DNA from 4 places in the Enterobacter sp. ECC-175 genome. Region 1 is predicted to be linked to each of the others. Evidence: predicted binding sites of a transcription regulator. Region 1 holds the regulator's gene; each other region holds the start of a gene.
The links. Region 1 encodes LexA, which represses DNA repair genes until DNA is damaged. Its sites were predicted from a motif close to TNCTGTATGTACATACAGNA; they were not measured.
Positions count from the first base shown of each region.

Region 1 (2,203 bases):
AGTTATTGACGCTCTTTCCAATAAAAGGTTCTTTTAATGGCCAATAATACCACTGGGTTAACCCGAATCATCAAAGCCGCCGGCTATTCATGGAAAGGTTTCCGTGCCGCATGGCTCAATGAAGCCGCTTTTCGCCAGGAAGGGGTCGCCGCTATCGTCGCGGTTATCATCGCCTGTTTCCTGGATGTTGATGCAATAACTCGCGTACTTCTCATCGGTTCGGTGCTTTTGGTGATGATAGTGGAAATTCTCAATAGCGCTATTGAGGCGGTTGTTGACCGTATCGGTTCCGATTTCCACGAGCTTTCCGGACGCGCAAAAGACATGGGGTCTGCTGCTGTACTGCTGGCGATTATCGTCGCGGCGATAACCTGGGTCACGCTGCTTTGGTCGCATTTCCGATGAGCCTCGAGAAATAATTAAGTCCCTGGTTTTTTGTGCAGTTTTTGGTTCCAAATTCGCCTTTGACTGTATATACTCACAGCATAACTGTATATACACCCAGGGGGCGGAATGAAAGCGTTAACGACCAGGCAGCAAGAGGTGTTTGATCTCATCCGGGATCATATCGGCCAGACGGGTATGCCACCCACGCGTGCGGAAATCGCGCAGCGTCTGGGCTTCCGTTCTCCAAACGCTGCCGAGGAACACCTGAAAGCGCTGGCACGTAAAGGCGTGATTGAGATCGTCTCCGGCGCGTCTCGCGGTATTCGTCTGCTTGTCGAAGAAGAGACGGGTATTCCGCTGGTTGGCCGCGTTGCAGCCGGTGAGCCGCTGCTGGCGCAGCAGCATATTGAAGGCCACTATCAGGTCGATCCTGGGATGTTCAAGCCAAGCGCTGACTTCCTGCTGCGCGTTAGCGGGATGTCCATGAAAGACATCGGGATTCTTGACGGTGACCTGCTGGCCGTTCACAAGACGCAGGACGTGCGCAACGGGCAGGTTGTTGTCGCGCGTATTGATGACGAAGTGACCGTTAAGCGCCTGAAAAAACAGGGCAACACCGTGCAGCTTCTGCCGGAAAACAACGAGTTCACGCCGATTGTGGTAGACCTGCGCGAACAGAGCTTCTCCATCGAGGGCCTGGCGGTTGGCGTTATCCGCAACGGCGAATGGCTGTAATCTCTTCCTGACGGGCTGCGGTTTCTCCGCGGCCCGTTTCGTATTATCGTCCCCGGTATTTTCCCATGTCTCTGCTGACGGCTTCCGATAAAGCATTGTGGCGTCTTGCGCTGCCGATGATCTTCTCCAATATCACCGTTCCTCTCCTGGGGCTTGTTGATACGGCGGTGATTGGCCACCTTGACTCTCCCGTGTATCTGGGCGGCGTCGCGATTGGCGCAACGGCGACCAGCTTCCTCTTTATGCTGCTGCTCTTTTTGCGCATGAGCACCACCGGGCTGACGGCGCAGGCGTATGGCGCGAAAGATCCGCTGCGCCTGGCGCGCGCGCTGGTGCAGCCGTTAATCCTGGCGGTGGGCGCAGGAATACTGATTGTCCTGCTGCGCTCTCCGCTTATTGATTTAGCGCTGCATATCGTCGGCGGCAGCGAGGCGGTGCTTGAGCAGGCGAGGCGTTTTCTGGCGATCCGCTGGCTTAGTGCGCCCGCGTCGCTGGCAAACCTCGTTTTGCTCGGGTGGCTGCTGGGCGTTCAGTATGCCCGCGCCCCGGTGATCCTGCTGGTGGTGGGCAACCTGCTTAATATCGTCCTCGATCTGTGGCTAGTCATCGGCCTGCACATGAACGTGCAGGGAGCGGCTCTTGCGACGGTAGTGGCGGAGTACGGCACGCTTCTCATCGGATTAGGGATGGTCTGGCGCGTGCTGGCGATGCGCGGGATCTCGGTTGCGCTGCTGAAAAAGGCCTGGCGCGGCAATATTCGCAAGCTGCTGGCGCTCAACCGCGACATCATGCTGCGTTCGCTTCTGCTACAGCTGTGCTTTGGCGCGCTGACCGTCTACGGCGCGCGGCTTGGGCCTGAGATTGTCGCGGTCAATGCGGTTCTGATGACGCTGCTGACCTTTACGGCCTATGCGCTGGACGGCTTTGCCTATGCCGTTGAGGCGCACTCCGGTCAGGCCTATGGCGCAGGGAAAAGCGGCCAGCTGCGCGACGTCTGGCGTGCCGCCTGTCGTCAGGCAGGGCTGGTAGCCCTCGCATTCGCAGTGGTTTACGCCGGTTTTGGCCAGTCAATCGTTGCCTT
Region 1 covers NZ_CP143776.1:879,638-881,840, forward strand. The annotation lists gene V1599_RS04165 (diacylglycerol kinase) at 37-405, shown strand; gene lexA (transcriptional repressor LexA) at 514-1,122, shown strand; gene dinF (MATE family efflux transporter DinF) at 1,188-2,203, shown strand, end outside.

Region 2 (2,203 bases), 1.6 Mb from region 1:
AACCAGAAAACGTTCAGGAACGGCGTGTTAAAGCGCATCATTTCAATCATGACGTGCGCAAAATCAAGCATGACCGCGTTAATTCCTGCCTGCTTTTCACTGTGGTCGTACATAAACTTGAGTACGGAAATCAGCGTGGAAATGACCGCAGGAATAAAAATAACCCATCCGGCAATACGTTTTAAGACCGCAATGCGTCCAGCCTGTTGATACGTCATCAGTTCCCCTTTCAAAGACGCGTTATTTTTGCGTAAGTTTACCTGCTGCCCATCATTTTCGCCCGTTCTTTAAAACCGTTATGCTAAATTGCGGTAGGTACTTAGCACTTATCGTCTGTCGTACACCCTAAAAAAGGAGACGTTGTGATGTCGACACCGCGCCAAACTCTTGCCGCAATTTTTGACATGGATGGATTACTTATCGATTCCGAGCCGCTGTGGGATCGTGCTGAACTGGACGTCATGGCCAGCCTTGGCGTTGATATTAGCCGCCGTCACGAACTGCCCGATACGCTGGGACTGCGCATCGATATGGTGGTTGAGCTCTGGTATGTCCAGCAGCCGTGGACGGGCCCCGATCGCGCTGAAGTGACGTCGCGCATCATCAGTCGCGCCATTTCGCTGGTAGAAGAGAGCAAGCCGCTTCTGCCAGGGGTTCGCGAGGCGGTCGCCCTGTGCAAAGCTAACGGGCTCAAGGTTGGGCTGGCCTCCGCGTCGCCGCTGCATATGCTGGAAAAAGTGCTGACCATGTTTGAGCTGCGCGACAGCTTCGACGCGCTGGCCTCTGCGGAAAAGCTGCCCTACAGCAAGCCGCACCCGCAGGTGTATATGGACTGCGCCGCCAAACTCGGCCTCGACCCGCTCACCTGCGTGGCCCTGGAGGATTCCGTTAACGGCATGGTGGCGTCTAAAGCCGCACGCATGCGCTCAATCGTCGTCCCTGCCGAAGAGGGCCAGCACGATCCTCGCTTCGCGCTCGCTGACGTTAAGCTCAGCTCGCTGACCGAACTCACCGCACAGCATTTGTTCGGTAAGTAGCGTCAACCACCCGCGTTCTTCGCGCACGGCCTTCGGGGGCGCGGGTTAATCGCTTTAATTGGATTGTGACAAAGAGTTACACCGTCACCTCTTTCATGTACTGTATAAAAACCCTATACTGGATGAATTGACAGTCTCCAGGGTTTTATCATGACGGCGGAAGGCCACCTGCTTTTTTCAATCGCATGCGCGGTGTTTGCTAAAAACGCTGAGCTGACGCCCGTGCTGGCGCAGGGCGACTGGTGGCATATCGTCCCTTCGGCCGTACTGACCTGTCTGCTGCCCGATATCGACCACCCCAAATCGTTTCTCGGGCAGCGGCTCAAATGGATCGCTAAGCCGATCGCCAGAGCCTTCGGGCACCGCGGATTTACCCACAGCCTGCTGGCCGTGTTTGGCCTGCTCACGCTGTTTTACCTGAAGGTACCCGAGAGCTGGATCGTCCCCGCCGACGCCATTCAGGGCATGGTGCTCGGCTATCTGAGCCATATCCTTGCGGACATGCTCACTCCTGCCGGCGTGCCGCTGCTGTGGCCCTGCCGCTGGCGCTTTCGTTTCCCCATCCTTGTGCCGCAGAAAGGCAACCAGCTTGAGCGCGTACTTTGCATGGCACTCTTCGCCTGGGCGGTGTGGATGCCGCAGGGCCTGCCCGAAAATGGTGCAGTGCGCTGGTCATCCCAGATGATCAATTCGCTGCAATTTCAGTTCAATCGATTTATTCATCACCAGATTGAACATTAAACCGACAAAATAATCCCATTTGTCATAAACCATTCCATTTGGATATAAGCGCCACATCACACTTCTGATAACCTTGCGCCAACAGGATCGGTAAAAACCGACCATATAATAAATCAGGAGAACGGGGATGAATTTTCCACTCATCGCGAACATTGTCGTGTTCGTCGTATTGCTATTGCTTCTCGCGCAGACGCGCCACAAACAGTGGAGCCTGGCGAAGAAAGTGCTCGTCGGTCTGGGAATGGGTGTTGTATTTGGTCTGGCACTGCAGGCTATTTATGGCTCTGACAACCCGGTACTGAAAGACTCCATTCAGTGGTTCAACATCGTCGGCAACGGCTATGTTCAGCTGCTGCAGATGATCGTCATGCCGCTGGTGTTTGCCTCTATTCTGAGCGCCGTGGCGCGTCTGCATAACGCGACTC
Region 2 covers NZ_CP143776.1:2,442,517-2,444,719, reverse strand. The annotation lists gene V1599_RS11545 (YniB family protein) at 1-218, opposite strand, end outside; gene hxpB (hexitol phosphatase HxpB) at 366-1,037, shown strand; gene V1599_RS11535 (metal-dependent hydrolase) at 1,188-1,778, shown strand; gene V1599_RS11530 (L-cystine transporter) at 1,906-2,203, shown strand, end outside.
Region 2: a site for LexA is predicted at 1,154-1,173, ahead of V1599_RS11535 (metal-dependent hydrolase). Genes of this name have one in related genera too.

Region 3 (2,203 bases), 650 kb from region 1:
CTCGCCACCGGACTTTTTTACAACCCCAACACCAGCTGTCGCTCCAGCTGCGGATCAAGCAGCGTGACGTGCAGCCCCACCAGCCGAACCCCACGCCCTGCCCGCCGTTCCTCCCAGGCCTTTTTTGCCGTTGCGATAAGATCGTCTTTATTCAGGCGCGGCCAGACGTGCTCCTGCGTCGTCTGCTGGAAGTCATTGAACTTCAGCTTGATGCCCTGACGCGCAATCAGCAGGTCGGGCTTTACCTTGCTTAAACGCCGCTCCAGCTCCGGGTAGAGCTGTTCCGTAATGATGGTTTCACACGCGGACCAGTCGTGAATATCTTCACTGAGGGTGCGCTCAACCCCGACGGATTTGCGCAGCCGTTCGCTGTTAACATCACGATCGTCTATTCCCTGACTGCGCTCCCACAGTACGCGGCCAAACTTGCCAAAACGCTTGAGCAGCATCGCCAGATCGCTTCGCTGCACGTCCTCGCAGGTTCGTAATCCCATGCTTTCCAGCTTAGCGGCGGAAACTTTCCCCACGCCGGGAATTTTACCGAGCGGCAGGGTTTTCAAAAACGCCGGAACCTCCTCAGGGGTGATGACGTACTGACCGTTGGGCTTATTGAGATCGGACGCGATTTTCGCCAGAAACTTCACCGGCGCGATGCCTGCCGATGCGGTCAGGTTTAGCTCGTCTGAGATGGTCTGGCGGATCTCCTGCGCCATCAGCGTGGCTGAGCCATGGCAATGCAGGCTGTCAGTGACATCAAGATAGGCTTCGTCCAGCGAAAGCGGCTCAATCAGCGACGTATAGCGAGAGAAGATCTCCCGAATGTGCAGGGACGCTTCTTTGTAAGCTTCAAAGCGGCCAGGGAGGAGCGTGAGATGAGGGCAAAGTTTTAGGGCCATTGCGGTAGGCATGGCGCTGCGCACGCCATATTTTCGCGCGGGATAGTTGGCCGTGCTGATCACGCCGCGCTGAACGCGACTGCCGCCAATGGCGATGGGGATATCCCGCAGCGCCGGATTGTCACGCATCTCCACTGCGGCAAAAAAGCAGTCCATATCAACATGGATAATTTTGCGCATAGTAAGCCCTCACTCGTCACTGGATAAGTATACAGTAAACAAATAAGGGTTGAGAAGCAGCAAGAACGCCGGGTGACAGCTTTGCCTTACCCGGCCAACAAAAGTTAAATAATGCGTTGCCGATCGCGCGCCATTCTTTTTTTCCGCGCATCGCACGGTTCCGGGCAGTCGCAGACCTTTTCCATGCCAATGGATGAAATACCACCGCAGCTGCCCTGAATGCTTTTTCGCTTAACGATCCAGCCTAACGACATGCCGAAGATGACAAAGACAAAAACCACAAAGGTTGCCAGAAACGTCAGCATCATCAGCCTCCAAAGTCATCAAGCATGATGTTCTCATCTTCGACGCCGAGGTCCTTCAGCATCTTAATCACGGCGGCGTTCATCATCGGCGGTCCACACATATAGAACTCGCAGTCCTCTGGCGCCGGATGCTGCCTGAGGTAGTTTTCATAGAGCACGTTATGGATGAACCCCGTGTATCCCGTCCAGTTATCTTCCGGCTGCGGATCGGAGAGCGCCACGTGGAAGGTAAAGTTCGGATTCTCCCGCGCCAGCTGTACAAACTCGTCGTCATAGAACATCTCGCGCAGCGAGCGGGCGCCGTACCAGAAGCTGATTTTACGCTGGCTCCCGAGCCGCTTAAGCTGATCGAAAATGTGCGATCGCATCGGGGCCATACCGGCACCGCCGCCGATGAAGACCATTTCCGCGTCGGTGTCTTTGGCAAAGAATTCGCCGAACGGACCAGAGATGGTCACCTTGTCACCGGGCTTAAGGGACCAGATATACGATGACATGATCCCCGGCGGCGCGTTCGGCACATTTGGCGGTGGCGTGGCGATACGCACGTTGAGCATAATGATGCCCTTTTCGTCCGGGTAGTTAGCCATGGAATAGGCGCGCAGCGTTGGCTCCTTCACGTCAGAGACAAAGCGGAAAAGGTTAAACTTATTCCAGTCGGCGCGGTATTCATCAGGCACGTCAAAATCCGCATACGCAACGGTATGTGCCGGGCACTCGATCTGGATATAGCCTCCCGCACGGAAGGGCACATCTTCCCCATCAGGTACGCGCAGCTTAAGCTCTTTGATGAAGGTGGCCTTGTTATCGTTGGAAATAACT
Region 3 covers NZ_CP143776.1:1,527,458-1,529,660, reverse strand. The annotation lists gene dinB (DNA polymerase IV) at 18-1,076, opposite strand; gene nqrM ((Na+)-NQR maturation NqrM) at 1,181-1,384, opposite strand; gene nqrF (NADH:ubiquinone reductase (Na(+)-transporting) subunit F) at 1,384-2,203, opposite strand, start outside.
Region 3: a site for LexA is predicted at 1,094-1,113, ahead of dinB (DNA polymerase IV). Genes of this name have one in related genera too.

Region 4 (2,203 bases), 1.7 Mb from region 1:
ATAAGATAAAGTCTCAATCTATTATCGCGAGCATAGTCAAGTTGCCCCATATATGGTGGGCTAGTAATGATAGCATCAACCTTGCGCTCAATTTCAATTGATGAAGCGCTTTGCTGATAAATATTTCGGCTCAAAGAAAAATCAAGCGATGGTAATGAGTTATATACCCGGAGTATTTTCTTTTCGAGCCGAGGGAGCACTGGCCTGTACTCATAAAGCTCGGGAAACTCTGATGGCGGAAACTTCTTTGTTCGAAGATAAGGCACAGTATGACTTGAAGGATATGAGAGAAACCCTGGACGTTGGTGATGAGCAAGGGAAAGTAAACAAGCGAGTCCAAAATCATCGTTATTTGATTTCAAAACTTTTACCCATGCTAATAAATCAACTAAAGTTTCTGGGTTGTAAAATTCCCTTACCCATTCAGGAATGTCAGCAAGCGTTATTGTGGGTTTTATTTTCGCTACTAAAGTAGCGTAATAATCTAATTTCTCATGAACATTATCTAAATCATGAGGCATATAGGGGTTCAGTTTTGCCCGTGAAATCAAGCATGCATAGGGATTGAGATCAGTCCCTACAGCATCTCTTCCTTTTAACCATGCCTCAAGAAGGACAGTACCCGAACCACAGAATGGGTCATACACTAAATCGCCAGGCTTAGAGACGGTCTCGATAGCCCAACCTGCAATTTCTGGCCGCATTTTCCCAATATACGGGGCCACTGTGTGTAGTCGCTCAGTCTTCAATGGGATTTCAGCTGTTGTCATTAGATTCTCAAGGCATGTAAGGGTTCAGGTGTGTTAAGGGGCAATGATACAATTGTTTTAGCCGTCTATAAAGTTGTGTTGACCTCATTTTAACGTTAGAAACGAGGCCTACAGCGTAATGGTAATGGCATTTTGAGCTCATAAAGCGTTGACCATTTTTTCATGTAGGTATACTGTATATAAATACAGTACCTTCAAGGAGGGCCACCATGAAAGTTGAGTTAACCATTGATCGCACAAAGAAACTTCCTGATGGAGCAATTCCCGCTCTGGAAAAAGAACTCCTAAAAAGACTCCAGAATCAGTTCGAAGATTGCACCCTTGTTGTCCGACGTGCTGGTTCGGATGGGTTAAGCGTTTATGGTGGGGCAAAGGAAGCGAAGAAGACGGTTGAAGGGTTCCTTCAGGAAACCTGGGAAAGTGCAGACGACTGGTTCTATTAAGGGTGTACACAGGGGTAGCGCGCATTTTCAGAATACCGCAAATTGCGAATCCCTTTGATGCTGCTGCCGACAATTTCTAATCGCGTCTGTATGTCGCTCAGGGGGGATTTCGTGGAGGGTGTAGTTCAGTCAGATCTGCGAGTGACCATAACCGATGGGAAAGGAAGGGAGCTGCTGTCCTTCAAGTTGGGGGCGGAAGAGCGCTATATAATTTCCACCAAAGATAGCTCCATAACTCACAGAAAACTAAGCAGGGACGATCGTTACTGGTCCAAAGAAACCATTATGGAAGTTGTAAGGGAAATGGCTTCTAAAAATTGACTTGTCACTACGTACGCAATCATAATTCTTGAGCTGGCCTGAACAACCAGCAACCTGACCGCGATGCGCCACGGAGTGAACACCATGGCGCAGTTACAACTCATTAAGCAGTCCTCAGGGATCCTGATCCCGGCTACGCCGGAGACCAGCGATTTGCTGCAATCAAAAATCAAGCTCGGCGCCGTGCTGGTGGCCGACTTCAAACAGGTACGCAATCCTGCGTTTCATCGCCGCTTCTTCGCTTTGCTTAATCTGGGCTTCGAATACTGGGAGCCTACCGGCGGGGCAATCTCCTCCAACGAGCGCAAGCTGGTTACCGGCTACGCTAAATTCCTAGCCTCCTATGGCGGAAACGAAGGCGCACTGCTCGATGCCGCTGAGCACTATCTTGAGCAGGTCGCATACCGCCGGGTCACGAATGGCATTAGCCTGTGCAAATCCTTCGATGCTTACCGCTCATGGGTAATCGTCGAGGCAGGGCACTTTGATGCTATTCAGCTACCTGACGGCACACTCAAAAAGCATCCACGTAGCATCTCATTCGCCAACATGGACGAACTCGAGTTCCAGCAACTTTATAAAGCTGCGCTCGATGTTCTTTGGCGCTGGGTCCTGTCTCGTTCATTCCGCAGTCGCGATGAGGCCGAAAATGTCGCCGCGCAGCTGCTT
Region 4 covers NZ_CP143776.1:2,582,256-2,584,458, forward strand. The annotation lists gene V1599_RS12295 (DNA methyltransferase) at 1-770, opposite strand, end outside; gene V1599_RS12300 (DinI-like family protein) at 980-1,213, shown strand; gene V1599_RS12305 (DUF1367 family protein) at 1,619-2,203, shown strand, end outside.
Region 4: a site for LexA is predicted at 942-961, ahead of V1599_RS12300 (DinI-like family protein). Genes of this name have one in related genera too.